One region of the Synechococcus sp. O70.1 genome, then DNA from elsewhere that is predicted to be linked to it. Evidence: predicted binding sites of a transcription regulator. Region 1 holds the regulator's gene; each other region holds the start of a gene.
The links. The regulator NtcA, encoded in region 1, controls nitrogen genes in cyanobacteria. The targets are predictions, from matches to a motif close to GTANCNNNNGNTAC.

Region 1 (9,606 bases):
GAGAGAAATGTTGGGAGCGGGCAGGGTAGAGCCGCCCACATGGCAGTTCAAGCAAGCAGATTGGAAGCGGCTTTTCCCGTCGCTCAGCTGCTCCGGAGTAAAGGTAAGGGTGTGTCCCTCCGCATCCCAGGGCAGCTCTACCGGCCCAGTTGCCCGCAGATATTGGCTCACGTAGGGATCCACGCGGGCCAGCGCTGGGCTAGCCAACCCCAGCCAAACTAGGAGCAGGATCCCCGCCCACCTCTAGGCCGGCTGAGGGATCCGCCACCGCTTTGCCCCTTGAGTTTGCCCAGGCATCAGAGATAGGCCGAGAGGTCACTGTGGGATTCGCTCTTGGTGCCGCCCCAGCCGGGCACCGTCTTGGCCTGAACCAAGATATAGCCAGCAATTAACTTCAGATCCTCCTCGGTAAGGTTGCGCAGGCGGGGATACTCGCTCAAGAGCTGCGTGTTGGGATGGTATTCCACCAGGGACTCTACCCCGTCGTAGGTGACTGGGTTTTTGATGTAGTCCACGATTGCCAGCACGTTATCGCGAGGAGGTGTTGCCCCCGCCAGATCCTCAAGCTTCAAGGTCACATCTGGGTTGGGAAGGGTTTGACCCCCCACATGGCACTGGGCACAGGTTTTGTTAAAAAGTTGCTTGCCGCGGGCCAGTTGCGCCTCGGTAAAAGTAATGGTTTCAGTTGGCGACAGGGGTACCGGAGGGATCTGCCTAGCTGCCAGGGCCGGCCACCCAGCAAACCCAGCCAGCCCCAGCGCCAGAATGCAAATCAACAGCCGCCGACGCGCCGCTGCCAGCGCTTTCTGCAAAGAAAAGGATTTGCTAAACATGGGTCTCCATCAATGACTTCAAAAAGGGCGTCAGCTTTGCTCCAGCGACAAACCCGACACCCGGATCTAAGGATAGACCATTGCGGGATCACTTGCAGACAGGATTTTGGCTTCCCTTTCCCTTCATTGGAGTGTTAAGTTTAATTGCAAATTCAGGATCTCCAGCAGCTAGGATTGGCCTTTGCGACAACAGCTAGCATAAAGCTTAGCCTGCCGATCTGGAGGTTCTGGAGCCGAGTTCTAGGATTGCCCATGTCATCTTTCCGGTTCCAGCCGTTGCGGGTGGCCTTCACCTGTGCAGATCCCAGCCAAGTGCCGATCTCTGTTGACGAGTTGGTAGCGGCTCTGCCGGCCTCGCCGCTTCTGGCCCACACTGAACCGGAAACGGCGGCTCTGCGGGTAGAGATGCTGCCGGATGCAACCTATTACTTCTACCGCCGCGGAGAAGACGTGGCCCTGGCGGCTGTCCGCATCCCGGTGAAAAAGCTGCAGGCTCTGCCCCGCAAGCTTGTGCGGCTGTTGGAGCACGTGGCCGCCTTCGACAACCTCCTCAACCTGCAACCGGCTAGCGACGCCTTAAGCAATGTCCTGGAAGTGGAGTTTCTGCAACTGGAAACGCCAGCCAGCGGCTCCAGGCCCGCCGAGGTCAGACCCCTGCCGCGGGATCCCCAAGGCCAGCTGCAAATCCAGGCAGGCCGCAACCTCGCCATCGCCTTGCACAATAAGGCTCTCACCCCAGTGCATGTCTATGTAATAGTCTTTGACGAACGGCAGTGCAGCGTCGGTTTGGTCTATCCCTACCAGCCGGACTTTCCTACTCGCCTGCGCCCCAGCGAAAGCGTGTTGGTCGGCTCTGGCCCTCGCTATCTGCTGCAGATGCAACTGCCCGAAGGGGCAGAGACAGCGGTGGATCGCTTCAAAATCTGGGTCAGCGCTACTGGCATGCAGCCGGGCATCATGGCAATGCCCCCTCTGGGGCAAAGACTGGAGCCCCCCTCTGAGGATCCCTACGGATCGGGATCTCGGCTGGATCGGGAAGTTCGGCTGGCCATCTTGGGCAAGGCGGGCAGCACGCCCATGCCGGCTTTTGCGGAGGATCCCTGGTGGTGTATGGAGCAGGCTGTCAAGGTGGTAGCTTAGACTGGGCCTACCTCCTCACAATTCTGTACAGCAGAGACTCAACCTCCTCGACACTAATAGCTGAAAGGTTATAGGAGGAGTAGATCCTACTTCTCGTCTCTTGATCAACATCTGCCAAGACCAGAAAGACTTGATCTGGGCCGAGACCCATTTCGGAGGCGAGCCAAGAGTACTTCTCTATACAGTCTCTATAGCTGCCGGTCTTCGACTCTATCCAGTAGAATCGGTCGTTAATGTGAAAGAAGAGATCGATCTCAAAGTCGCTACCGTCGGGCAAAGTAACTTCCGCATTTGCGATGTAGGAAAAATCGATCTTCTGTCCCTGCTCTCTAGCAAACTTGATCAGTTGCTGTTTGACATATCTCTCCAGCCAATCTCCAGATAGGAACTTGATTGCCTCTGGAGACTTGCTTAGCTTTACCCTCAGGTTTTTGGAGGATTTTGAGTAGTTATATTCCTCTAAGAAATTAACCTTATGTAGAGTGGAAGCAAGTTGGCAGCTATAACTTATCACTTCCGGGGATTTGCCTTTTAAGCAAAGAGTTAAGGCCTTTTCTTCTCCAATGCCAGATTTAATTTCTTTGTAAAGCTTCTCGATCAGCGAGTACCTCTGACCCATAAGGTTTGATATCCAGTTCAGCTTGTTATCGAGTTCTCCTTCTGCATCGGCTTTTTTACTAGATGGGATCAGGTTCTTCATCCTTATGTTCCTAGACCACAGAAATACCCCTATTTTCACCTGTTCAAGGCTAATCGTCCCTGGCGGCAAACTGGCTAATCGTCCCTGGCGGCAAACTCTTGAGTCGCGCGCCAGCAGTTCCCTCGTTAGTTTCCTTCGTCTTTTGAAGGCTAGAACTTGAGCTTAGATTCTGGGAAATTTTTTCTGTACTTTCTAATAGCCTGCTCAGGATATTCTGCTGGTTACTTATGTTCTTAACTAGCTGACTTCTGTACCCAGCTAAATGCTGAAGGAAGTTTTGGTAACTTTCGGACAGACTTTCTGAGATATGAAGTTTGAAGCCCTCAAGATCAGCTTGTAACTTTCTTAGAATCTCATCCAGTAACTGACTATTAGCTCTTTGAGTGAGCCTACAGGTATAAACGCCCAGGCAGAAACCAATAGCCAATCCAATTAGAAGACCTAAAAGCAGAGTCATCTTCCCTTGATCCTATTTTCTTTAACCTAACTCAGGAGTTGTGAACAGCTAGGAAGGTTTTAAAGCATTGCTACCTCCTGCTTACTCTTGAGCCAGAAGGGATCCCAACCAGCTTTGTTGGAGCGCTTTCTGGGCGGGAGTGAGCTCAGGCAAGGCCTCGAGGGTGTACACATCCGGGCGGGGTGGATCCAAGGGGATCCAAAAGTGCTTTAACTGATTGCCTTGGAAGATGCTAAGACAGATGGTTTGGTGGGGCTGATAGGCTGCCAGGCGCTCTGGCAAGGTGGCGGCGCTTACCCGAAAGCCATCCAAAGCCACCAGCTCGTCGCCAGCCCAGATGCCTGCTTTTTGAGCCGGGGAGCCCATCTCGACGGCGCTGATGCGGTTGCCCTCGCCGTTGAAGTTCAAGCCCAGGTAGGGAGGAGGGTTGGGGCGGCTAAAGTGGGCCTTGAGGGTGAGGCCAAACGGATGGAGGTAGGCGTTGTAGTCCAGTTCTTCCGTGCCTTCCACGTAGGCGGCAAAAAAGCGCCCAAGGTCAACACCGGCTGCTCGCTCAAAGGCCTCCCGCAAGTCCTGGTAAGTATAGCCTTTCTCAAACCGGCCAAAGCGCTGCCACAAATCCTGCATGGCCGTGTCCAGGGATCCCCGCCCCCCTGAAAGGTGGCGAATGTGCAGATCTAGCAGCCAGCAGACTAAAGCGCCCTTGAGGTAATAGGAAACCTGGCTGTTGAGGCTATTTTCGTGGGGGCGGTAGAGCTTGATCCAAGCATCGAAACTGGCCTCCTGCAGCGATTGTACGACTCGACCTGGCGTGCGCTGTAGCCGGCTGATTTGCTCAGATAGGATCTGCAGAAACTCTTTGGCACTGAGGATCCCTGCTCGTAGCAAGATAACATTTTCGTAGTAGCTGGTTGCCCCTTCGCAGAACCAGAGGCAGTCCACATAGTTTTCTTGGTTGTAGTCAATTTTCTCCAAAGCTAGAGGGCGCAGCCGCTTGACGTTCCAAGCATGGAAAAGCTCATGGGCCAGCAGCGCCAAAAAGCGGCGGTAGGACTGAGGCTGATGCAGCTCTAGTCCAGAATAGTTGAGGGTGGCACTGTACTTGTGTTCTAGGCCACCAAATCCCCCGGCCGACAAATGCACAATAAACCAGTAGCGGTCGTAGGGCAGCCCGCCAAAAAACGCTGCCGTGGTTCGGACAATTTTCTCGGCATCGGCCACTGCTTGATCCAAATTCAGGGTGCCCGCTCCCCAGACTACGAAGTAGTGCGGGATCCCTTCCACTGCAAACGAGCGCAACTGGTGCAAGCCCACTTCCACTGGGCTGTCTGCCAGCTCGTCGTAGTCTTCAGCAAAGAAAGACTGGCCAGCGCTAGGATCCCCTGGGGAAGGAGAGGCCAGGGGCCGCAGGCTGGTGGCAATGCGCCAGTCGGGGTGGGGAGGGATCACGGTCAGCGTATAGGGCTCCCGCTCGCGGCCAGGCACGTAGAGAAAGAGCGCCGCCCCATTGAAATAGGCGTGGGTGAGATCCAGATGGTTGGTGCGCACCGTCAGCTCATAGGCATAGACCCGATAGCGGACTGTAACCGCCGAACACCCAGGTGGGTCTACCTCCCAGGTGTTTTTATCAACCTTTCGCCAGGCCAAAGGGCTCCCTTGCTCGCTCAGGGCCTGAAACTCCTGTACATGGCGGGCATGCTCCCGCACTAGGTAGGATCCCGGCGTCCACACTGGCAGCCGCAGCCGCAGGGGCACCTCTGGTTCCACTTCGCGAATCTGCAGCTCCACCTCCAAGAGGTGACTGGCTGGCTCTGGCATCCGCACCGTAAAGTGCTGACGGCCAGGGCGAGAAGGAGTAGCAACCTCAGCCGGCGGGATCCCCATACAACCTTCCCTTGTCGCAACAAAGGAACGTAGCTCTGGCTACAAAGATATCCAGGCAGAGTCTCTTAAGTTTAGGGTAGTCTTCGAGTCGTGGGCAGCTCGATCCAGGTGCCCCAAGCTAACCTCTGGGGTTGATCCTAGAGATAAACTGACCTTGAAAGGTTGACGAATCTCGTGGTGGCCGTCGCAGAAAAATCTCTCATTGCAGCTTTTAAGCAGTTAGGAGGATCTCGCCATCCTCCGGTTATCGAGACTTATGAACGCGGCAAGACCATTTTTCTCCCCGGCGATCCGGCGGAGCGGGTTTACTTTTTGGTCAAAGGGGCGGTTAAGCTCTCGCGGGTGTACGAAAGGGGGGAAGAAATTACCGTTGCCCTCCTGCGGGAGAACAGTATTTTTGGTGTGCTCTCCTTCATTACCGGGCAGCGCTCCGACCGCTTCTATCACGCCGTAGCTTTTACTCGCGTCGAGCTGCTTTCTCTGCCCATCGAACAGGTGGAAAAGTCTGTACGGGAGAACGCTGAGCTGGCCATGTTGCTGCTTAAGAGCTTGGCTTCCCGTATCCTGCAGACAGAGATGATGATTGAAACCCTGGCCCACCGCGACATGGCCTCCCGCCTAGTTAGCTTTTTGTTGATCCTCTGCCGCGACTTCGGGGTGCCTGGCCCCAATGGCGTAACCATCGACCTCAAGCTGTCTCACCAGGCTATTGCCGAAGCCATCGGATCAACCCGCGTCACCATTACCCGTCTCTTGGGAGAGTTGCGCAAGAAAAACTACATTTCTATCCACAAGAAGAAGATCACTGTCCACGACCCCATCCAGCTTAGCCATCGCTTTACCTAGGGGGCCAGCTCTCAACGGCTGAGAGACACCTGCTAGGAGGCGGGCAGCTGAGCCAGGGCAGCCAGGATCTTTTCCCCCATTTCCCGGCAGCCGACCAGGGTCATCCCCTCCGAGTAGATGTCGGCGGTGCGGTAGCCCTGAGCCAAAACCGCCTCGACGGCCTGTTCGATGCGGTCAGCAGCTTGGGGCTGATCCAAGGAGTAGCGCAGTAGCATTGCCCCAGAAAGCACCTGGGCAATGGGGTTGGCCTTGTCTTGGCCGGCAATATCCGGAGCTGAGCCATGGACTGGCTCATAGAGGCCTGGGCCGGTAGCTCCCAGAGAGGCAGAAGGCAACATGCCAATGGAGCCAGTTAGCATGGCCGCCTCGTCGGAGAGGATATCCCCAAAGAGGTTTTCTGTTAGGATGACGTCAAACTGCTTTGGCCAGCGCACCAACTGCATGGCCGCGTTGTCGACATAGAGGTGGGAAAGCTCTACGTCAGGGTATTCGGCGGCAATGGCGGTAACCCGCTCCCGCCACAGTTGCGACACCTCCAGCACATTGGCCTTATCCACCGAGCAAAGCTTGCGCCGTCGCTTGCGGGCCAGTTCAAAAGCTACGCGGGCAATACGATCCACCTCGGCCTCGCTGTAGGCCATGGTGTTGACGCCGCGGCGGGATCCCTGGGCATCGACAAAGATCCCGCGGGGCTGACCAAAGTAGATGCCGCCGGTGAGCTCGCGTACCACCACCAGGTCGATCCCAGCAACTACCTCCGGCTTTAGGGAAGAGGCCTGCACCAGTTGGGGGAAGATCTTCACGGGGCGCAAGTTGGCAAATAGCCCCAAGCCGGCCCGCAAGCCCAGCAAAGCCTGCTCCGGTCGCTTCTGGCGCGGCAGGGTGTCGTACTTAAAGTCGCCAACTGCTGCCAAGTAAACGGCATCGCTTTCTTGGGCCATTTTCAAGGTCTCCGGGGGCAAGGGATCCCCCGTGGCCTCGTAGGCTGCTCCGCCAATTAGGCCCTCCTGCCACTGGAGGGAAAACCCCATCTGAGCGGCAACGGCGTCCAAAACTGCCCGACCCACCTGCATAATCTCAGGGCCGATTCCGTCGCCGGCTAGGGCAGTAATCCGATAGGTTTGAGCAGCAGAAGAAGAAACGCTCATGGGCGATCCCCGCAAGAGGAGTGCGTAGCGATATTACCATCCCCTTGCCCAAGGTCTGCCGAAAAGTCCCCCGGGAAAGTTCCCCTAAAAAAAGTGCAGCTTGGCCATCAGCCTGCTGCACCTAGAGTTATCAATATTCGGCTCTCTAGAACAGGCCCAGGGTAACCCACTTGTCCAGCGGCAGAGTGGCGCCAATGCCTAGATACAGGGTTACCAAAGTGCCAATCAAAAACACCGTCGTTGCCACTGGACGGCGCAGCGGGTTCTGGAACTTGTTGACGTTTTCAATGAAAGGCACAAACAAGAGGCCCACGGGAATAGCCAACATCAGGGCAATGCCCAGCAGCTTACTGGGAACAACGCGCAAAATGTGGAACACAGGGTAGAGGTACCACTCGGGAAGAATTTCCAGGGGCGTGGCAAAGGGATCTGCCGGCTCGCCTACACCCGCGGGATCCATAACCGCCAGGCCGACAATCACCCCAATGGTGCCCAGGATGACCACCGGGAACATAAAGAGCAAGTCGTTGGGCCAAGCGGGCTCCCCGTAGGTCATGTGGCCCATGTTCTTCTTCAGCTTGGCCAAAACTTTGGGGTTGTCCAGGTCAACTTTGCGTGTAATAACCTCAGTTGCCAGCGCTTGCTTCGAGAGAGGCATAGCAGTTCTCCTTATCTGGGGCAAAAGGGTTGAGCAAGGGAAAGTAGGGGATCCAACCAGCCCTGGCTCACAAGGGTCCAGAAATGCCCTGGCGGCGGATCATCAAAAAGTGCATGGTCATGAAGACCGCCGTCAGCCAAGGCAGGACAAAGGTGTGCAAGCTGTAGAAACGAGTGAGGGTAGCTTGGCCAACAGCCTCGCCACCGCGGATAAGCTGAACCAGGGCATCACCCACCACTGGGATAGCGCTGGGCACTCCCGAGACGATCTTGACTGCCCAGTAGCCCACCTGATCCCAGGGCAGAGAGTAGCCCGTAACCCCGAAAGAAACCGTCAGCACCGCCAAGATCACGCCAGTTACCCAGGTCAGCTCGCGGGGCTTTTTGAACCCACCGGTCAGGTAAACCCGGAAGGTGTGCAGAATCATCATCAACACCATCATGGAGGCGCTCCAGCGGTGGATGGAGCGCAGCAGCCAGCCGAAGTTGACCTGGGTCATGATGTAGTTGACCGACTCAAAGGCCTCGGCCACCGTCGGACGGTAGTAGAACGTCATGGCAAAGCCGGTGGCAAACTGAATGAGAAAGCACACCAGCGTGATGCCGCCAAGGCAATAGAAGATGTTAACGTGCGGCGGGATGAATTTTCCGGTTGCGTCGTCGACGAAGGGCGTAATCTCTAGCCGCTCGTCTAGCCAATCGTAAACTTTGCCCATGGTACCTTTCTTTCCAATTTCTCGGTATCTCCCCGGCGGGAGAAAGTCACTCCACGGTGGAGGACAGCCCCACCTCAACCAGCACTGTAACACAATTTGTTAACGACTTCCTTAAGTTAGGCTCAGCTCGGGGGCAGGAATCCGCATTCTCGCTGGCAAAACAGGTTTCGATATTGCGTCTTGTTCATATTCCTTAACTTTTCTTAGCGTCTTGCCGTCTATGGTTGCGCCAAAGCCAAAGAAGAAAGAGTGGGGGATCCGCTGGGTTCTCCGCATTCTGCTGCTGGGGTGCCTGCTCTGGGCAAGTTTAGGCACTGATGCCTACCAAGCTCAGGCCAGCCGCTGGGGAGAAGAGCAGCAACTGCTGGCCCAGGCTTGGGCCTATGTGGATCGGGCCTACGTGGATCCGGGGTTTAACGGACAAAACTGGTGGCAGGTGCGGCAGCGTTTTCTGGCGCGGCCCTTGAAGAATCGTCAGGAAACCTATCGGGCCATTGAAGAGATGTTGGCCACCCTGGGGGATCCCTACACCCGCTTTTTGGATCGGGAGCACTACCTCAGTCTGCAGACCTCTACTGCCGGCGAGCTGAGCGGTGTTGGCCTGCAGATTGCCATCGACGAGCAGGGGGCAGTGCGGGTTATTGCTCCCATGGAGGGCACCCCTGCCGAGCGGGCCGGGATCCAGCCCCAGGACGAGATCTTGGCAGTGGATCAGGTGCCAGTGGCGGGGCTGAGCTTGGACGAGGTGGCAGAGCGCATGCGCGGCCCTAGCGGTACAACCGTTAGCCTGCGGCTAAGGCGGCAGGGGCGCATCTGGGAGGTGGAGCTGGTGCGGCAGTCAATCCTCATTAACCCGGTGCGCACGGCTTTCTTTGAGCTGCCCCAGGGATTGGTGGCCTACATCCGCCTCAGCCAGTTCAACGGCAATGCAGCCACTCAAGTGCGCCAGGCTATCCAGGCGGCAGAAGCCCGAGGGGTGCGGGGCTACCTCCTGGATCTGCGCAACAACCCCGGAGGACTGCTGCAGGCGGCCATTGAGATTGCCCGCTTTTGGATCCCCAAAGGCAACATCGTGCTGGTGAAGGATCGCCACGGCATTCTAGAAGGCATTCCTGCCACTGGCGAAATTCTCACCCAGGCGCCGCTAGTGGTTTTGGTCAATCAAGGCAGTGCCAGCGCTAGCGAAGTCTTGGCGGGGGCATTGCAGGACAGCGGGCGGGCGCAA
Region 2 (9,606 bases), on a different contig from region 1:
GGGAGGAATGCGCTTTGATGAAGTTCAATGAACTTATGAGCCAAGTCCTGACCGTCTCCTGTAAGCTCAAGGCGTCCCAGTCGCAAGCCGCCAAATTGGACGCGACGATGGAGGCTTTTGGCCAAGCCTTGAACTGGGTCAACCAGAACACGCCGGAGAAGATCGTCAACGCGGTCAAACTGCAATCCCTTTGCTACTACGAGATTCGAGCCCGGTTCGGCTTGTCCAGTAACTTGGCTCAACAGGTGTGCAGACGGGTGGCCGGCGCCCGCAAAGTGGCGAGACAGCGCAACCGTCCAGTTAAAGAGTTCAAGCGTAGGTTCGTTACCTACGACGCACGTATCTTTTCATTCCGCGAGAAAGACTGGACGGTGTCGCTGACCACGGTTGAAGGGCGAGAGCGCTTTGAACTAGCCATTGGCAACTACCAGCGTGGGATGCTGGCTGGTTCTAACCCCAAATCGGCCACCCTAGTCCAGCGGAAGGACGGCTCCTACTACATCCAGATTTGCGTAGAGAAAAACCCGCCCAAGCAACAAGATACCGACAGGGTGATCGGGGTGGACTTGGGCAGGACGGATATCGCCCATACGTCAGAGGGGGACAACTGGAATGGGCAGCAGTTGAACCGAGTCCGCGACCACTACTCCAAGCTGAGGGCGGCACTCCAACGCAAAGCCAGTAAGGGCACGCTTCTGGTCTCCGATCCGCTGAACAATTGGTTACTTTGCGGGATTGAAACAGTCATACTAAACTAAGTATGTTGCCGCGGATATCCTGAGGTTATGCTGCTTGGTTTCCGTACTCGCCTGGAGTTAAATAACCGGCAGAAAACCCTAGCCGCTCAGCACGCTGGGGTAGCCCGCCATGCCTACAACTGGGGCCTGGTTATTTACAAGCAGGCTATTGAATCCAAGCAGAAACTACCCACGGCCATAGACCTACACAAGCGCCTGGTAGCCGAGGTGAAGAAGGAAAACCCTTGGTACTACCAGGTCTCCAAATGCGCTCCTCAGCAAGCTCTCCGCAACCTAGAGCAGGCCGTCAAGCGCTGGCGACAAGGTCTAAACCAATTCCCCCGCTTTAAGCGTAAGGGAGTGCGAGACAGCTTCTACTTAGAGGGCAACATCCGTATTTCCGGCAACCGCATCAAAGTGCCCATCTTCGGCTGGCTGCGCTGTGCGGAGATTCTCCCCACTACCACCCCCAAGAACGTGGTGATGAGTCTGCGGGCTGGGCAGTGGTACATTTCCTTCAAGTACGAAGCCCCACCTCCGCAGGTGGAGAAGACTGGAGACGTGGTGGGGGTGGACTTGGGCATCCATCACCTGGCCACTTGTTCCGACGGGATGGTGTTCGAGAATCCGAAGCCCTACCGTAGGGCCAAGCGACGGCTGGCCAGGCTACAACGACGGGTGAACCGCAAACAAAAGGGATCCGCCAACCGCAAGAAGGCGGTAGCGCAGCTTGCTAGGGCCCATAAGCGGGTGGCGGACATCCGGCAAGATAGCCTGCACAAACTGACGAGCTATCTTGCCAAGAAGTATCGGGTGGTGGTGATTGAAGACTTGCAGGTGAAAAACCTGCTCAAGAACCACAAACTAGCAGGGGCGCTGTCAGACTGTGGGGTTTACGAATTTCGGAGACAGCTAGAGTACAAGGCCCAGCTCTACGACTGTCAGTTGGTGGTGGCAGATAGATTTTATCCGTCCAGCCAACTGTGTTCACGGTGTGGCCACAGACAGAAGATACCACTGCACCAGCGGGTGTTTCGCTGCGAGAGGTGTGGCCTGGAACTAGACCGCGACCTCAACGCCACCATCAACCTGGTCAAGTGGTATCTAACTACCTGCAGCTCGCGGGGAAGTTACGCCTGTGGAGATCCCTCTGGCGGGGCGGCAGAGATAAACTCTGCCGCTAGCTATGGGTCGCTGAAGCAGGAAGAAAGCAGTAGCGCTGGACAAAGTTCCGTTTTGTCTAGTGTTGCGTAAGTCCTTCAGAGCGGCACACGCAGTTCGCGGCGCAGATGCAGAGAACTGTTGCAACGGCTGTCTGGCAAGGAGAGACGTTTTCAGGCGTGGGTCAATCAAGGTGCTCCGCACCGCTAACGCGACCGCATCTCCAAAGCTATTGTCTCTAGGGCAAAGGCGACAAACAGCGCTATTGCTCTGGAAGACTTGACAGGGATTCGGGAAAGGGTCAATCAACAGCCGCGCAGCAAAGCCGAACGGCGCAGGGCCAACAGTTGGGCGTTTTATCAACTCCGTCAATTTTTGGAGTACAAGGCTCTGCGTGCGGGTTTTGGAGTACAAGGCTCTGCGTGCGGGGGTTGCTCTGATTCTTGTTCCGCCTGCCTACACGTCGCAGACCTGCCACCGGTGTTTGCACATTCATCCCGACCCTGCGCAATCCTACCGCAGTGGAAAGAAGTTTAAGTGTGGACACTGTGGATGGGAAGGGGATGCGGATTTGAATGGTGCGAATGTGATTGCGCTTTTGGGGGCTGCTGTAAACCAGCCTAGAGGTCAAGCCTACGGCTCGCTTCGCGAACGTGGTTGGCTTGCCAACTGCAGGGCTACCGTTCGCGCCAGCGGGCCGGAGGCCTTAAGCCCGCCCTGTACTGCGAAGCAGTCAGGGTCGGGTAGTTTACTTTTTCCACCCGGTTTTAGGGGCCAAGACCTGAGGCCGTGTTTACTCTGGATCCTGCTCTAACCGATGCTTGCCGAGCCACCTGCCCGCACCCCCAAGGGATCCCTCTCTCTTCTTCGGAAGTCCTGTCCCCAGCTTTTGTGGCGACTGCAGGGGTGGTTGGCAGCAGGCGGGCATGGCCTGGGAGGCGGGGCTGGCTTGGTTGGCGTTTTGGCTTTGGGCTGGCGCAAGAGAGAGCGGCTGGCTGGAGTGTGCCGAGGAGCTGCTGCAAGAGGCTTGGGTGGCCGGCTATAGCTGGGCTGCCCTCTGGACAGCTTGCCAGGGAGGGGGAAGATCCGCCGGGGACCGTCCTCCACCTGCGAGCCAGGGATCCCCGACCGCTGCGCCGGGAGGGGTTGATTTCCCTCCTCTTGCACCTGATGGCGCTGCTGGGGCTGGCTTGGTGGGGATCCCGGCCTTGATCAGACGCAGAACTCCGGATCCCAGTCACGCTTTTGCTGTGAGGATCCCGAGCCACAGTTGCTCGAACCGGATTCAGAATCCATAGAATCTCTCCCACCAGAGCCAACAGCAGAGCCGCCCGGCCCGGCCCCGGAATCGCCCCCTGCAGACGATCTATCCCCACCGGAGCCTGTGCCCCAAGAGATCGAGATGCCAGCCATCCCGGAAGCTGAATCTTTGCTGGCCCTGCAAACTCCGACCCCTACACCCATTCCCACGGCAAAGCCAGAACCCACCCCTACTCCTCCACTGACCCCATTACCGACAGCCATCCCGCAACCCACTCCTCCGCCACAACAGCCCACCCCAACTCCGGCGGTTACCCCCACCTCTACCGCGACTCCACTCACCTCCGCCCCGGTTACCTCAAGCACCCCTCTGCCCCGCTTTACCCCCTTGATCCAAGGGATCCGTTCCAGCGTAAAGACTGCCGCCGCTCCGCCTTCCCCCGGCAGCGAGAGCAGATTGGGGCCAAGGGATCCTGAAACTGGGACACCTGGCGGTATAGGTGCAGCCCAACCCCATTCCTCTGCCCCAACACCTGCCACCCCCAGTTCCTCCCCACCGACAGTGGCTGCCAACCCCCAGCCGGACATCCTGGCCCGCCCGATCCCCGGTCGCAATCCTCCGCCCCTCTACCCTCCTCAAGCTCGCCGTCTCGGCCAACAGGGGCAGGTGCTGCTGCGGGCCAAGGTCAATGCCCAGGGGCAGGTGCAGCAGGTGGAGATTGTCTCTTCCAGTGGGTTTCCCGCCCTGGATAGGGCAGCGCAGGAGGCGGTGCAGCGGTGGGAATTCAGCCCGGCCTTGAGAAACAACGCCCCCATCGAGTCTTGGGTGGTGGTGCCCATCCAGTTCACCCTCAATTGATTGCTGTTTGGGAATGGTTTTGGAGATTGTCTATGCTGTCTCGTCTTTCTCGCCGTCAACTGCTCGCCTTTGGTCTGGCCAGCGTGGGGGCCTGGGGAATGGGGCGTTTGGCCCAAGCCCAAGGTCGGATCCCTCAGGAGCCACTCCTGTCAGCGAGACAGAGTCCTTTTCGTCGGGTAGTCAGCCTCACCACCTTGACTGCCGATATCCTCTATCGCTTGGCCCCCGATAGGTTGGTGGGGATCCCTGCCAGTCGTTTGTTGGAGGAGGATCCCCGCTTCCAAGGCTTGACCCGCCTGGGGCTGGGCAACCAACCCAACCTGGAGCAGCTTGTGGCCCTACAACCGGACTGGGTGGTGGGGGCCAGTGGCTTTCACGAGGCTCTGGCAGAACGGCTGCAGGAGCTGGGGATCCCCACCTACCTCACCCGCGTGGACAGTTGGGCTGCTTTGGAAGAGACGATTGCCACCCTGGCTGCTGCTTTGGGGGCGGATCCCGATCCCTTGCTGCGGCAGTATGGATCCCTTTTGCCCCAGGAACTGCCCCGCGTTCGACCCAAAACCTTGCTCTTGGTGGGCACCCAGCCGATTCTTTCTCCCAACCGGCAAAGCTGGGCCGGGGATCTGCTGGAACGCTTTGGCGCGGACAATCTCACCGCTACTTTGCAAAGCCAAGGGCCTTTTCGGGGCTACGTCACCCTTTCGGCAGAGCGCATCCTGGAAGCCAACCCAGAAGTTCTGCTGGTGGTCAACCCGGAGGCGGCGGATCCCTTGGCGTTTTTCCGTTCCCGCCCCTTTTGGAATCGGTTGCAAGCCGTCCAAACTGGGAAAGTTTATGGATTTGACTACTACGGCTTGGTCAATCCCGGCACCCTGGAGAAGATCAGGGCAGCCTGCGAGCAGTTGGCTAGGGTTCTTTTGAAGGTGGGATAGAGGGGCAGTAAACGCTGTTTTTCTTAGCAGGGGAAAGGGGATCCCCCTCTCCTATGCATAAACCACAACTTAGCTATGCCGAAATCGCATAGCTCGTTAAGAAGTGTAACGCCAACTACCAAAGTCCATGGTTCGTCATCGCTAGGATAGGCGGCGTTCATCCCACGGCAGCGATCATGGCGAACCAGTTTGAACGCCTTAAAAGCGAGAAGGATGGGCTGGCGGTTAAGGACGAGCTGGAAGCTTTTGCCCAAATGGGCTGGGAGAACATCCCCGAAGACGACCGAGATCACCGCCTCAAGTGGCTGGGGATCTTCTTTCGCAAGCGCACCCCTGGCAAGTTCATGCTGCGGCTGCGCCTGCCCAATGGGATCCTGACCAGCGGCCAAATGCGCAAGTTGGCCGAGATCCTCCGCCCCTACGGCCAAGATGGCGTAGCCGACATCACCACTCGGCAAAACCTGCAACTGCGGGGCATTCCCATTGAGGACATGCCTCAGGTTCTGCGGCAACTCAAGGAGGTGGGCCTGACCAGCATCCAGTCAGGCATGGACAACGTGCGCAACATCACGGGATCCCCTCTGGCCGGTATCGACCCGGATGAGCTGATCGACGTGCGTGGCCTCACCCGCAAAGTGCAGGACATGGTAACCAACAACGGCGAGGGCAACCCTTCCTTCACCAACCTGCCGCGCAAGTTCAACATCGCCATCTGCGGTTGTCGCGACAACTCGGTGCATGCCGAGATCAACGACCTGGCTTTTGTGCCTGCTTTCAAAGAGGGCAAGCTGGGCTTCAACGTCTTGGTGGGAGGCTTTTTTTCGGCCCGCCGCTGTGCCGAGGCCATCGGGCTGGACGTTTGGGTAGATCCCCGCGATGTGGTTCCTCTATGCGAGGCGGTGCTGCTGGTCTATCGGGATCACGGCCTGCGGGCCAACCGGCAAAAGGCGCGGCTGAGGTGGCTCATTGACGAGTGGGGCCTAGAGAAGTTTCGGGCGGCGGTGGAGCAGCAGATTGGCCACCCTCTGCCCAGAGCGGCGGAAAAAGACGAGGTGGTCTGGCACAAGCGGGATCTGCTGGGAGTACACGCCCAAAAGCAACTGGGCCTTAACTTTGTAGGCCTGCACGTGCCCGTCGGGCGGCTCAACGTCCCGGAGATGAGGGAGCTGGCTCGCTTGGCGGAGGTGTACGGCTCCGGAGAGCTGCGGCTAACGGTGGAGCAGAACGTGCTCATCCCCAATGTGCCCGACTCGCGGGTGGGGCCGCTTCTCCAAGAGCCGCTCTTGAAAAAGTTCTCCCCCAACCCGGGACCCTTGCAGCGGGGGTTGGTGTCCTGTACGGGCAACCAGTTTTGCAACTTTGCCCTCATCGAGACCAAAAACCGCGCCGTGGCCTTGATGGAAGAGCTGGAGGCCGAGCTGGAGATTCCTCAAACAGTGCGCATCCACTGGACAGGCTGTCCCAACTCCTGCGGCCAGCCCCAGGTGGCCGATATTGGCCTCATGGGCACCACCGTTCGCAAGGACGGCAAGCCGGTGGAGGCAGTGGACATCTACATGGGGGGAGAAGTGGGCAAAGACGCCAAGCTGGGCGAATGTGTGCGCCAAGGGATCCCTTGCGAAGACCTCAAGCCCGTCTTGGTGGAGCTACTGATTGAGCACTTCGGGGCCAGGCCGCGTCGTGATCCCTCGGCTGCTCAGACCTCTGCTTCCCCCTTGATGACCTACTAGGCAGTTCGTCGTTCGAAATTTTGGAGGTTGTGATGTCTAAGCTATTCAACACTTCCTCTCCCATCTCCCGTCGCCAGTTTTTGGCTGGGGCAGCTGCCCTTGCGGCTGGAGCAGCTACGGCTGGGATCCCCCGCGCCCAATCCCAATCCTTGGGGCAGGGCTACTGGGTAGCTCAAGCTGATACCCCAGAAACCACGCGAGCCAGGCTGGGATTTATCGCCCTCACCGACGCTGCCCCCCTCATCATTGCCAAAGAGAAGGGGTTTTTTGCCAAGTACGGCATGAAAGACGTGGAGGTGGTCAAGCAGGCCTCTTGGGGCACCACCCGCGACAACTTGGTGCTGGGATCCGCCGCCGGTGGCATCGATGGGGCACACATCCTCACCCCCATGCCCTACCTCATCACCACCGGCAAAGTTACCGATGGCAAGCCGGTGCCTATGTACATTTTGGCCCGTCTCAATCTGGACGGTCAGGGCATCAGCATTTCCAACGAATATCGGGATCTGAAAATTGGCTTGGATAGTTCCCCCCTCAAAGCTAAGTTTGCCGAGTTGCGAGCAGCCGGCAAAGAGCCCAAATGCGCGATGACCTTCCCCGGCGGTACCCACGACATGTGGATGCGCTATTGGCTGGCGGCAGGCGGGATCGATCCCACCCGCGATGTCTCCCTCATTGTGGTGCCGCCCCCGCAAATGGTGGCCAACATGAAGTCCAAAACCATGCAAGCTTTCTGTGTGGGCGAGCCTTGGAATGCCCAGCTGGTGAACCAAAAAGCGGGGTATAGTGCCCTCACCACCGGCGAGCTATGGAACAACCACCCGGAAAAGGCCTTTGCCCTGCGGGCCGACTGGGTGGATGCGCACCCGAAAGCCACCCTGGCCCTGTTGAAAGCAATCCTAGAAGCCCAGATCTGGTGCGAGCAGATGGAAAACAAAGAAGAAATGTGCCGCATCATTAGCAACCGTCGCTGGTTGGGGGTTCCCGTAGCGGATATCTTGGGCCGCGCCAAAGGCACTTTCGACTACGGCACCGGCAAGGTTGTTGAGAACAGCCCCCATTTGATGAAGTTCTGGCGAAATAGTGCTTCCTACCCCTTCAAGAGCCACGATCTCTGGTTCTTGACGGAAAACATCCGCTGGGGTTACCTGCCTGCTGACACCGATACCAAAGCTTTGGTGGATAAGGTCAACCGAGAAGATCTCTGGCGCGAGGCCGCCAAAGCCATTGGCCAGCAGGCTGCTATTCCCCCCAGCACCTCCCGCGGCGTGGAAACCTTCTTCGATGGGGTGAAGTTCGATCCCGAAAATCCTGCCGCCTATCTGGAGAAGTTGGCGATTAAGAAGCTGGCCTAACTTGCTGACTTGCCTGAGTTGGTAACTGCCCAGGAGAGAAGGGATCCGCCAACTTCTACCTAGAGTGTTCAAGTTGAACCCCTTCTCTCTTGGGATCCCTCTAAGCTAACTTCAACCTCACTCCTAGTAGACTATGAGACTTCCCGAATCTGCCCTAAAGTTGAGCTACCACCTCTTGCGGATCTTCCTTTCCCTACTGGCTGGCCTAGGACAATGGCTGCTGAAAACTGGCCCAGGTTTTGCTCTTCAGGCCAACGCCGGCATTGGTTCACCCGCTAGCTCTACCTTTGCTTGGCGGCAACGGGTTCAGGTTTACAAGGTGCTGCGCCGCATTCTGTTGCCCGCCACGGCCATTCTAATCCTGCTCATTCTCTGGCAAATTGCCTATAGCCGGCCGGGAGCCAACTTGCCCACACCTCTCCAAGTTTGGCAGGACACTTGGGATCCCCTCATTAAAGATCCCTTTTTTGACTATGGTGGCAATGCTAAAGGGCTGTTCTGGCAAATTTGGGCCAGCTTGCGGCGGGTGTTCATTGGGTTTGCCCTGGCCGGCTTGGTGGGGGTCGTGGGCGGCATGATCATTGGGGTTAACCGCTGGCTCTACGAGGCCTTGGATCCCATCTTTCAGGTGCTGCGCACAGTGCCACCTTTAGCCTGGCTGCCCATTTCCTTGGCCGCCTTTCGCGATGCCAATCCTTCCGCCATTTTTGTTATCTTCATCACTGCCCTCTGGCCTATTTTGATCAACACCATCGCTGGCGTGCAGCGGATCCCACAGGATTACCGCAATGTGGCCAGAATTCTGCGTCTGTCTGGCTGGAAGTATTTCTTCAAGATCGTCTTCCCGGCAACCGTGCCCTACATTTTCACCGGCTTGCGCATTGGGGTGGGCCTGTCTTGGCTGGCCATTGTGGCGGCGGAAATGTTGATTGGCGGTGTGGGCATTGGATTCTTTATTTGGGATGCCTGGAATAGCTCCCGCGTTAGCGAGATTATTCTGGCCTTGGTCTATGTTGGCCTAGTTGGACTTTTGTTGGATCGCATCACGGCTTGGATTGGCTCGCTGGTGGTGAGCGAAGATCACTAGGCTAAGTTTTCCTGATCCCAACAATCCATTTCAAGGAATCCCTTAGGTAGCCTTATGAAGACCCAGCCCTACATCGAAGTTGATCATGTAGACAAAGATTTTCTCCTAGACAATGGAGAAGTCTACCCTGTCCTGAGAGACATCCATCTAGAGATCCAAAAAGGGGAGTTTGTCTCGCTCATTGGCCACTCCGGCTGTGGCAAATCGACCTTGCTCAATATCCTTGCCGGCTTAGAGAAGCCATCCCGAGGCGGTGTTCTCCTAGAGGGCCGGCAGGTGACGGATCCCGGGCCGGATCGCATGGTGGTGTTTCAGAACTATTCCCTGCTGCCCTGGCTGACGGTGCGGGAAAACATTGCTCTAGCCGTAGACGAGGTGCTGGGATCCCTTCCCAAAGCGGAGCGGAAGCAGATTGTGGAAGAGCACATCCGCCGCGTGGGGCTGCAGGGGGCAGCCGACAAGCGCCCGGCCCATCTGTCGGGGGG
Region 3 (9,606 bases), on a different contig from region 1:
AGGATAGGCCGAATAGCCGCAGATGATGAGCTTGGGCCGGTGCTGCAGGGCCAGATCCCGCACCTGGTCAAAATCGATTCGCTCCGTCTTGGGATCCACCCCATAGTGCACCACGCGGAACCACTTGCCGGAGACATTGACTGGCGAGCCATGGGTAAGGTGGCCACCGTGGGCGAGATCCATGCCCATGATCGTGTCTCCCGGCTGCAGCAGGGCCAGGAAAACGGCAAAGTTGGCCTGGGCGCCGGAGTGAGGCTGCACATTGGCGTGGGCTGCTCCAAACAGTTGCTTGGCGCGGTCGATGGCCAGTTGTTCGATCTCGTCGATAAACTCGCAGCCACCGTAGTAGCGCTTGCCGGGCAGCCCCTCCGCATACTTGTTGGTGAGCACCGATCCCTGGGCCGCCAGGACAGCCGGCGAGGTGAAGTTCTCGCTGGCAATCATCTCCAGGTGATCCCGCTGCCGGTTTAGCTCCTGCTGAATCAGGCGGTAAACGATGGGATCCGTTTCCGCCAGGATGGCCAGGTTGTCCCGGGGAGTGGTCAAGCTTTGGGGAGCGGCTACCATGGTGACGCCAAAAGCAAACGTTGCCGACAAAAAAAGCCCAGCAGCGCCCTGCCGTCGCAACAGTCCTACGGAGCAACATCGTAACACAGGGGGGCTAGGCCAGGGGATCCCCAGGGGCCAGGGGAGGCTTTGTAAAGAATGTTTTTCGGCCCTGGGTCTGGCCGCTGGCCAAGGTAAAGTGGGGGGCAGGGTTTTAGGGAGTTGGCTATGACCGACGCACAAGTTTTCACCATCCTGGCCATTGCCCTAGTGCCGGCAGTGATGGCCGTGCTCCTGGGATCCGCCCTGGCTCGCAGCTAGTTTCTAGCAAAAGGCTGCTCTGCAGGACCTACCCCTGGGTAGGCCCTTTTTAGTGGTCAAACGGGTGAGTGTTGCTATTGGCTAAAGTTGGATAAGAGACACTACCGGTAGCCAGCCCGGAAGCAACTTGAGCCAGGTGGATCTCCAGCGAGTTCAGCGCGCCCTTTCTCTAGAAGCAGAGGTGGGGTTTACCGACCTGCGAGGGAGAGAGCAAACCTTTTCCCAGTTTTTGCAAAGCATCTTTGGTCAAGATCCGCCTTCCCACTGGAGCCTGGATGGGGATGACCGACGGCGCTGGCGGGAACTGGGATCCCGCTATCGCCTCTACCCCCAGCTAGAGCTGTCGGAGCGGCAGCACCTGGTGGCAGAAACCCGCCGCTGGCTGGAGCGTCTCCGGCGGCAGCAAGAACAAGCCCACTCCGCCCCACCCAGCCCTGCTTTGCCCCCGCCCAAGGGCCTTAGCTTGGAGCAGCCGCTGCAATTTCTCAAAGGCATTGGCCCCAAGTCAGCGGAGAAGCTGGCGCAACTGGGCCTGCACACTGTGCGCGATGCCCTCTACTACTTCCCACGGGATCACCTGGACTATTCTCGCCGGGTGCTCATTCGCCAGGCCAAGGTGGGGGAGACGGTCACCCTGGTAGGGACGGTGAAAAGCTGCAGCTGCTTCACCAGCCCCAAGAACCCCTTGCTGACCATCTTGAACCTCAAGATTGCCGACAAAAGCGGCATAGTCACCCTCAGCCGCTTCTACAGCGGGCGGCAATTTGCCCAGCGCAGTTGGCAGGCAGCCCTAGAGCGGCAATACCCCAGGGGAGCAGTGGTGGCGGCCAGTGGCTTGGTGAAGAAAGGCCGCTTTGGCCTGACGCTGGATAACCCGCAACTGGAGGTGCTGGGGGGAGAGGGCGAGGATCCGGACAAGCTGGGCAAGATCCTGCCCGTTTACCCGCTCTCAGAAGGGATCCCCGCCGATCTGGTGCGCAAGGCCGTTCAGCTTGCCCTGCCAGCAGCCGCCTTGGTGGAGGATCCCTTGCCAGAGAACCTGAAGCGGCAGTTGCAGCTTTTGGACTTGCCCCTTGCCCTGCAGCAGATTCACTTTCCTGAAACGCGAGAGCTGCTGGCCCAAGCCCGGCGGCGGCTGGTGTTCGACGAGTTTTTCTATCTGCAACTTAGCCTCTTGCAGCGGCGGCAGCGCTACCGCGCCCAAGCTCAGGCTGTACCTCGCTACCAGCCGGCCAGAGGGGAGCTCTTGGATCGCTTCTACCAAATCCTGCCCTTCCAGCTTACTGCGGCCCAGCAGCGGGCCATTGATGAGATCCTGGCGGATCTGCGGGATCCCTTGCCCATGAACCGCCTGCTACAGGGGGATGTGGGATCCGGCAAAACGGTGGTGGCGGTGGCGGCCTTGCTGGCAGCCATTCAATCCGGCTGGCAGGCGGCCCTCATGGCTCCCACCGAAGTCCTGGCCGAGCAACACTACCGCAAGCTGGTGGAGTGGCTCAGCCAACTGCAAGTGCCCGTTGAACTCTTGACCGGCTCCACACCCCCCGCCAAGCGGCGCGAGATCCTGCGGCAGTTGCAAACCGGGGAGCTGCCCCTGGTAGTCGGCACCCATGCCCTCATCCAGCCGGCGGTGCAGTTTCGCAACCTGGGCTTGGTGGTCATCGACGAGCAGCACCGTTTTGGGGTAGAGCAGCGGGCTGCCCTGCAACAAAAAGGGGATCACCCCGATGTCCTGACCATGACGGCTACACCCATCCCCCGCACCCTCACCCTGGCCCTGCACGGGGATCTGGACGTAACCCAGATTGACGAGTTGCCCCCGGGGCGCAAGCCGGTGCATACGGTGGTAGCTCGACCGGGGGATCGCCTGCAGGTGGTGCGGCTTATCGAGCGGGAAATTGCCCAGGGGCGGCAGGCCTACGTGGTGCTGCCTTTGATTGAGGAGTCGGAGAAGCTGGATCTCAAGTCGGCCATCGAAGAGCACCAGCGCCTGCAGGAGAAAGTCTTCCCCCAGTTCCGGGTGGGCCTGCTGCACGGGCGCCTGAGCAGCAGCGAGAAGGAGGCGGTTATCGAGGCCTTTCGCCGGCGGGAGCTGGATATTCTTGTTTCCACCACGGTGGTGGAGGTGGGCGTGGATGTGCCCAACGCCTCGGTGATGCTGGTAGAGCATGCCGAGCGCTTTGGCCTCTCCCAGCTCCACCAACTGCGGGGACGGGTAGGACGGGGCTCCGACCAGGCCTATTGCATCCTCATGACCTCCTCCGAAAGCGAAGAGGCCCTGCGCCGCCTCAAAGTCCTGGAGCAGTCCCACGACGGCTTTTTCATTGCCGAGATGGACCTGCGCTTCCGGGGCCCAGGGGAAGTGATGGGCACCCGCCAGTCGGGGCTGCCCGACTTTGCCCTGGCCAGCCTCATGGACGACCAAGAGGTGCTGCAGTTGGCTCGCCAGGCGGCAGAGCAGCTGATTGCCCAAGACCCTGAGCTGCAGCAGTGGCCCCGCCTGCGCCGCATACTGGAAGAACGCCAGGCCCGCCTTTTGGGGCCCGCTTTGTTGACTTAAGCCTATGCCCTATACCCTTGCAGAACTCAAGGCCCACGGCCTCTCCCCGGCAGAGTACCAACAGATCCAGCAGCAACTGGGCCGGGATCCCAACCCCACCGAGCTGGCCATGTTTGGGGTGATGTGGTCGGAGCACTGCTGCTATAAGAACTCTCGCCCTCTGCTGAAAAACTTTCCCACTGCGGGCGAGCGGGTGGTGGTGGGGCCGGGGGAAAATGCCGGCGTGGTGGATTTGGGGGATGGGGACTGGCTGGCCTTTAAAATCGAGTCCCACAACCACCCTTCAGCCGTGGAGCCCTTCCAGGGGGCGGCCACCGGCGTGGGGGGCATCCTACGCGATATCTTTACCCTGGGCGCCCGCCCCATTGCGCTCTTGAACTCCCTGCGCTTTGGGCCGCTGACGGATCCCCGCAACCGCCGCTTGATGGCCAGAGTGGTGGAGGGGATCGCCCACTACGGCAACTGCGTGGGAGTGCCCACGGTGGGGGGGGAAGTGGCCGTGGATCCCTGCTACAGCGGCAACCCCCTAGTCAACGTCATGGCTTTGGGGCTTTTGGAGACGCCAGCGGTGGTGAAGTCGGCAGCGCAGGGGGTGGGTAATCCTGTCTTGTATGTCGGCGCCACCACCGGGCGGGACGGGATCCGGGGGGCCAGCTTTGCCAGCGCCGAGCTGAAAGAAGATGCGCACCAAGACCGGCCAGCCGTGCAGGTGGGGGATCCCTTCCTCGGCAAATGTCTCATCGAGGCCTGCCTGGAAGCCTTTGCCACAGGAGCAGTGGTGGCCGCGCAGGACATGGGAGCTGCCGGGATCACCTGCTCCACCGCGGAGATGGCGGCCAAGGGAGGGGTGGGGATCCGCTTTGACCTCGACCGGGTGCCGGCCCGGGAAAGCGGCATGGAAGCTTGGGAGTACCTCCTTTCGGAGTCCCAAGAGCGCATGCTGCTGGTGGTGCAGAAAGGCCGGGAAGCAGAGGTCATGGAGATCTTCCACCGCTGGGGCCTGCAGGCCAGCGTGGTTGGGGAAGTCATTGCCGAGCCGCTGGTGGAGATCTGGCACCAGGGATCCTGCGTGGTGCGAGTGCCGGCGCGGGCCTTGGCGGAGGATACCCCTGTTTACGTCCGTCCCGTGTTGCCAGAGCCGCCAGAGTATGTGCAGGCAGCCTGGCAATGGGATCCCAGTACCCTTCCCCCCTGCGACCGGCAAGGGATCCACCTACCCCAGAAAACGCTGGCGTGGGAGCAGGTGCTGCTGCAGCTTTTGGCAAGCCCCACCCTGGCCAGCAAAGCCTGGATCTATCGCCAGTACGACCACCAGGTGCAAAACAACACCGTCCTTTGGCCGGGACAGGGGGATGCGGCGGTCATCCGCATCCGCTCCCAAAAATTTGGCGTAGGCGAGGTGCCACCCCTGCAGGCTTCCCGCAAGGCGATTGCCGCCACCGTAGACGGCAATGGTCGCTGGGTGTACCTGGATCCCTATGAGGGGGCCAAAGCTGCGGTGGCCGAAGCCGCCCGCAACCTTTCCTGCGTGGGGGCGGATCCCTTGGCGGTAACCGACAACCTTAACTTCGGCAACCCGGAAAATCCGGTGGTGTACTGGCAGTTGACCCTGGCCTGTCGGGGGATTGGGGATGCCTGCCGCGCCCTGGGCACGCCGGTAACCGGGGGGAACGTCTCCCTCTACAACGAGAAGGGATCCCAGGCCATCTACCCCACTCCTGTCATCGGCATGGTGGGTCTCATTTCGGACTTGAAATTCATCTGTGGCCAGGGGTGGCAGCAAGAAGGGGATCTCATCTACCTCTTGGGATCCCAGGCCGTCGCCAGCCTGGGGGGGAGTGAGTACTTGGCGGTCATTTACCAGAAAGTTACAGGCCGGCCCGCGCCCGTGGATCTGAAACTGGAAAGGCAGGTGCAAGCGGCCTGCCGCCACGGCATCCGGCAGGGGTGGGTGCGCTCTGCCCACGACTGCAGTGAGGGGGGACTAGCCGTGGCGCTGGCGGAAGCCTGCCTCAGCGGCGGACGAGGAGCCAAGATCTGGATCCCCTCTCCGTCTACCCGTTGGGATCTAGCTCTCTTTGGCGAGGGATCCAGCCGCATCCTCGTTTCCGTCGATCCAGCCCAGCGCTCCCCTTGGGAAGCCTACCTAGAGTCGCAGCTTCCCGGCCAGTGGCAGCTTCTAGGACAGGTGGGCGGGCCAGCGGATCCCTTGGTGGTGACTACTGCAGAAGGGGATCCCGTGTTGTCGGTCTCTTTGGCAGCTCTACAGGCCGCCTACTCCAGTGCCTTTGCCGACTAGCTGGTAGACTAGGCTGATTCGGACAAGTTGGCCTGGATCACCTCGCGGTAGTGGGACTTGGGCTTGACGCCCACCACCTGGGCCACCAGCTCCTTGTTTTTGAAAAACTGCACCGTTGGCGTACAGGTTACCCCGCCGGCCTCGGCAATCTCCGGCTCCTTCTCGATATCGATCTCCACCACGTGCAGCTTGTCGGCAAACTCTTCGATGACCTTGTTCAGGATTGGCTTGAGGGCATGGCAAGGGGTACAGGTGGGAGCCGTGTACTTGACCATCAGCAGGCGATTGCTCTCATGGTAAAGCCGCCGCAGGGCATAGCCCCCTTCATGGCAAGTTTGGTTGAAGTCGAGGTCCTCTTGCACCTCCTGCTCAAAACCGGCCTCCTCGACAGCGGAGCCTCCCGCAGGCTCTACCTCGATAGCAGAAGCAAGTTCCGGCTGGCTCGGCGGGACAACGGGATATTCCTGAGCTAGACCTCGCTCCGAGAGCCAGCGCTCCGCCAGCATGGCTGCCATACAGCCGGTGCCGGCAGCGGTGATGGCCTGACGAAACTCGTGATCCTGCACGTCCCCAGCGGCAAATACCCCCTCCACACTGGTGGCTACAGAACCGGGGCGGGTGACAATGTAGCCAGCTTCATCCAGCTCCAGCTGCCCCTTGAACAAGTCCGTGTTGGGTTTGTGGCCAATGGCGTAGAATACCCCCCCTACCGCCATCTCCTGCAGCTCGCCGGTCTGGTTGTTGCGCACCCTCACGCCCCTCAGGCGCTGGCCGTCGCCCAGAACCTCTACCGCCTCCGTGTGCCAGTGCACCGTAATCTTGGGGTGGTTGAGCACCCGGTCTTGCATGGCCTTGCTGGCCCGCATCTTGCCACTGCGCACCAGCATATGGACATGGGATCCAAACTTAGTTAGGTAGGTGGCCTCCTCACAGGCGGTATCGCCACCGCCAATCACCACCAGTTCCACTCCCCTGAACATGGGCATGGCCCCATCGCAGACAGCACAGGCCGACATGCCCCGGTTCCAGTAGATCTCCTCTCCAGGCAGGTGCAGGCGCTTGGCCGTAGCCCCGGTGGCAATAATGAGGCTGTGGGTGCGCACTTCCCGTTCGTCAGAGCGGACTACAAAAGGCCGCTGGCTGAGATCCACAAAGGTGACATCCTCGGCGTACAGCTCCGCCCCCCACCGCTCTGCTTGAGCGCGCATGTTCTTCATCAGTTGGGGACCGCTGATGCCCTCGGGAAAGCCCGGAAAGTTCTCCACCTCGGTGGTGGTCATCAGTTGCCCACCCGGGATCCCGCCCACTTGAAACCCCTCGAACACCACCGGCTTCAGGTTGGCGCGCCCAGCGTAAATGGCTGCAGTCAACCCAGCAGGGCCCGAGCCAATAATGACCACATTCTCAACCCGACCTTGGTTTGTCATTGCTCTATCTCCCCTTCCGCAACGGGACTATCAAGTCAAACTCGTAATGACTACGCTTTAGCCTAACACGATTCCGCAGCCTCAACGAGTCCAAGGCTTGTCAGTTTCATTTTCGTTCTCCTGCAGACTGCCGGTGGGCTACTCTTTGACGGGGGGAAGGTTGGAACCAGGTCATCTTTGTATCAGAAGATACAAAAAGCTGGTGTCGGCCTTTCTAGGATGGGTGAGCGCTTTCGGCCTGTCTTAGTTTCAACCGCAACCCAAGTCAAGTTAGGAGAAAGGCATGGCATCCACCCCACAAGAAGTGCTCCAAATGATCCACGACAACAATATCCAGATGGTGGATCTCAAGTTTGTGGATCTCTTTGGCACCTGGCAGCATGTCTCCTTCCACTCTTCAATGCTGACGGAGCAAGTTTTTAGCGAAGGGCTGCCCTTTGATGGCTCCAGCATCCGGGGCTGGAAATCCATCAACGAGTCAGACATGTACATGGTGCCAGACCCCAAAACGGCCTGGATCGACCCCTTTTTCCAAGTGCCCACCCTCAGCCTCATCTGTAACATCATTGAACCCCGCACCGGCCAGCCCTACAGCCGTTGTCCTCGGAGCCTAGCCATGCGGGCTGTGGCTTACCTGCAATCGACAGGCATTGCCGATACGGCTTACTTTGGGCCCGAGGCAGAGTTTTTCATCTTTGAAGATGTACGGTTTGACCAAACTCAGAACGCCGGCTACTACTTCGTCGATTCCATCGAGGGCCGCTGGAACTCAGGCCGGGAGGAGAAAGGGGGCAACCTGGGCTACAAGCCGCGCTACAAAGAAGGCTATTTCCCTGTGCCGCCCACCGATGCCCACCAAGACCTCCGCACCGAGATGTTGCTAACCATGGCCAAGTTGGGGGTGCCCATCGAAAAGCACCACCACGAGGTGGCCACTGGCGGGCAAGGAGAGCTGGGCTACCGCTTTGCCGACCTGCTCACCTCTGCCGACTACATGATGATTTACAAGTACGTGATCCGGAACGTGGCTCGCAAGCACGGCAAGACGGTGACGTTCATGCCCAAGCCCCTCTTCAACGACAACGGCAGCGGCATGCACACGCACCAGTCTCTCTGGAAAGACGGCCAGCCCCTCTTCTACCAAGAAGGCAACTACGCGGATCTCAGCGAGATAGCTCTCTACTACATCGGCGGCCTCCTCAAGCATGCACCAGCCCTTCTGGCTTTCACCAACCCCACCACCAACTCCTACAAGCGCCTGGTGCCTGGGTTTGAGGCGCCGGTAAACTTGGCCTACTCGCAGGGCAACCGCTCCGCAGCCATTCGGATTCCGGTAACGGGCAAAAACCCCAAGGCCAAGCGGCTGGAGTTTCGCTGCCCAGATGCCACCTGCAACCCTTACCTTGCCTTCTCGGCTATGCTGATGGCTGGCTTGGACGGGATCAAGAACAAGATCCACCCCGGCGAGCCCCTGGACAAAGACATCTACGATCTAGAGCCGGAGGAGCTAGCCAAGATCCCCTCCACGCCCGGATCCCTGCTGGATGCTTTGGAAAGCCTGCAGAAGGATCACGACTTCTTGTTGGAGGGGGGCGTCTTCACTGAGGATCTCATCGAGACCTACATCGAGTACAAGATCGACAACGAGATCAACCCCATCAACCTGCGGCCTCACCCCTACGAGTTCGCGCTCTATTTCGACGCCTGATTCTCATCTAAACCATTAGTTCTCGGCCAAGGCTTTTGAACGGGATCCCTTCTTGCTGGAGGGATCCCTTTTTTGTGCCTGCTATGGTACTCTGGATGGGGGTGCTGAGTTTACAAACTCAGGGGGGGTTTGGATGGGATGGCTTATAATTTGGGTCCTTATTCTCTTAGGCCTTCTGGCGCTTGTTGTCTATCTAGCTGACTATCTAGAGAAGCTAGTTGACTATCTAGAGAAGAAGCGTCGGGAAGCTTTGGAGCAGGTGGCCAGGAGCCTGGGCATGTCGTTTTCAGCAGAGCTACCCGAAGGGATCCGCTCCCGCTTGCTTCAGGCAGGCTTTGAACTATTTGAACAAGGCTACGATCGACGTTTCTACAACTCAATGTCCAAGCGGCTAATCGATGGAACTGAGATCGGTGCCTTTGACTATCAGTATAGGTACCCCAGCGGCAGGGGCGAGAGTCGCAGGATTGTCTGGGGCAAGAGTCGCGGCACTCATTGCCAGTCTGTTTTCTGGGCCTATTGCGAAGACCTACGGCTACCTCATTTTCGGCTGCACCCAGAAGTTCCCTTGTTCCACGACGTTGCTAAAGCTTTTGGCATGCAGGATATCAATTTCGAGAACCATCCCAAGTTTTCTCGCCGCTACCTTTTGCGCGGAGAAGATGAGGCCAAGATTCGCCTGCGCTTCCATCCTAGGTTTCTTAGCTTCTTGGAGCAGCATCCTCCTTGTTGCGCTGAGGGATCC

Region 2: the regulator NtcA is predicted to act here: its motif matches at 5,055-5,068, upstream of NW833_RS10470 (ferredoxin--nitrite reductase).
Region 3: the regulator NtcA is predicted to act here: its motif matches at 7,333-7,346, upstream of glnA (type I glutamate--ammonia ligase).

The regions. Positions count from the first base shown of each region.
Region 1 covers NZ_JANSIT010000006.1:117,759-127,364, reverse strand. Annotated here, with positions in the region: gene psbV2 (photosystem II cytochrome PsbV2) at 1-228, opposite strand, end outside; gene psbV (photosystem II cytochrome c-550) at 297-833, opposite strand; gene NW833_RS05550 (hypothetical protein) at 1,086-1,973, shown strand; gene NW833_RS05545 (hypothetical protein) at 1,981-2,673, opposite strand; gene NW833_RS05540 (hypothetical protein) at 2,723-3,130, opposite strand; gene NW833_RS05535 (M61 family metallopeptidase) at 3,212-5,014, opposite strand; gene ntcA (global nitrogen regulator NtcA) at 5,189-5,860, shown strand; gene leuB (3-isopropylmalate dehydrogenase) at 5,893-7,008, opposite strand; gene petD (cytochrome b6-f complex subunit IV) at 7,154-7,666, opposite strand; gene petB (cytochrome b6) at 7,734-8,381, opposite strand; gene NW833_RS05510 (S41 family peptidase) at 8,602-9,606, shown strand, end outside.
Region 2 covers NZ_JANSIT010000022.1:8,956-18,561, forward strand. Annotated here, with positions in the region: partial or broken gene NW833_RS10440 (RNA-guided endonuclease TnpB family protein) at 36-692, shown strand; gene NW833_RS10445 (RNA-guided endonuclease InsQ/TnpB family protein) at 786-1,991, shown strand; partial or broken gene NW833_RS10450 (RNA-guided endonuclease TnpB family protein) at 2,004-2,645, shown strand; gene NW833_RS10455 (hypothetical protein) at 2,716-2,943, shown strand; gene NW833_RS10460 (energy transducer TonB) at 3,301-4,017, shown strand; gene NW833_RS10465 (ABC transporter substrate-binding protein) at 4,050-4,949, shown strand; gene NW833_RS10470 (ferredoxin--nitrite reductase) at 5,126-6,679, shown strand; gene NW833_RS10475 (CmpA/NrtA family ABC transporter substrate-binding protein) at 6,712-8,034, shown strand; gene ntrB (nitrate ABC transporter permease) at 8,168-9,121, shown strand; gene NW833_RS10485 (nitrate ABC transporter ATP-binding protein) at 9,176-9,606, shown strand, end outside.
Region 3 covers NZ_JANSIT010000003.1:10,103-19,708, forward strand. Annotated here, with positions in the region: gene glyA (serine hydroxymethyltransferase) at 1-567, opposite strand, end outside; gene psaM (photosystem I reaction center subunit XII) at 775-867, shown strand; gene recG (ATP-dependent DNA helicase RecG) at 1,004-3,427, shown strand; gene purL (phosphoribosylformylglycinamidine synthase subunit PurL) at 3,432-5,726, shown strand; gene trxB (thioredoxin-disulfide reductase) at 5,735-7,153, opposite strand; gene glnA (type I glutamate--ammonia ligase) at 7,437-8,861, shown strand; gene NW833_RS02245 (hypothetical protein) at 9,139-9,606, shown strand, end outside.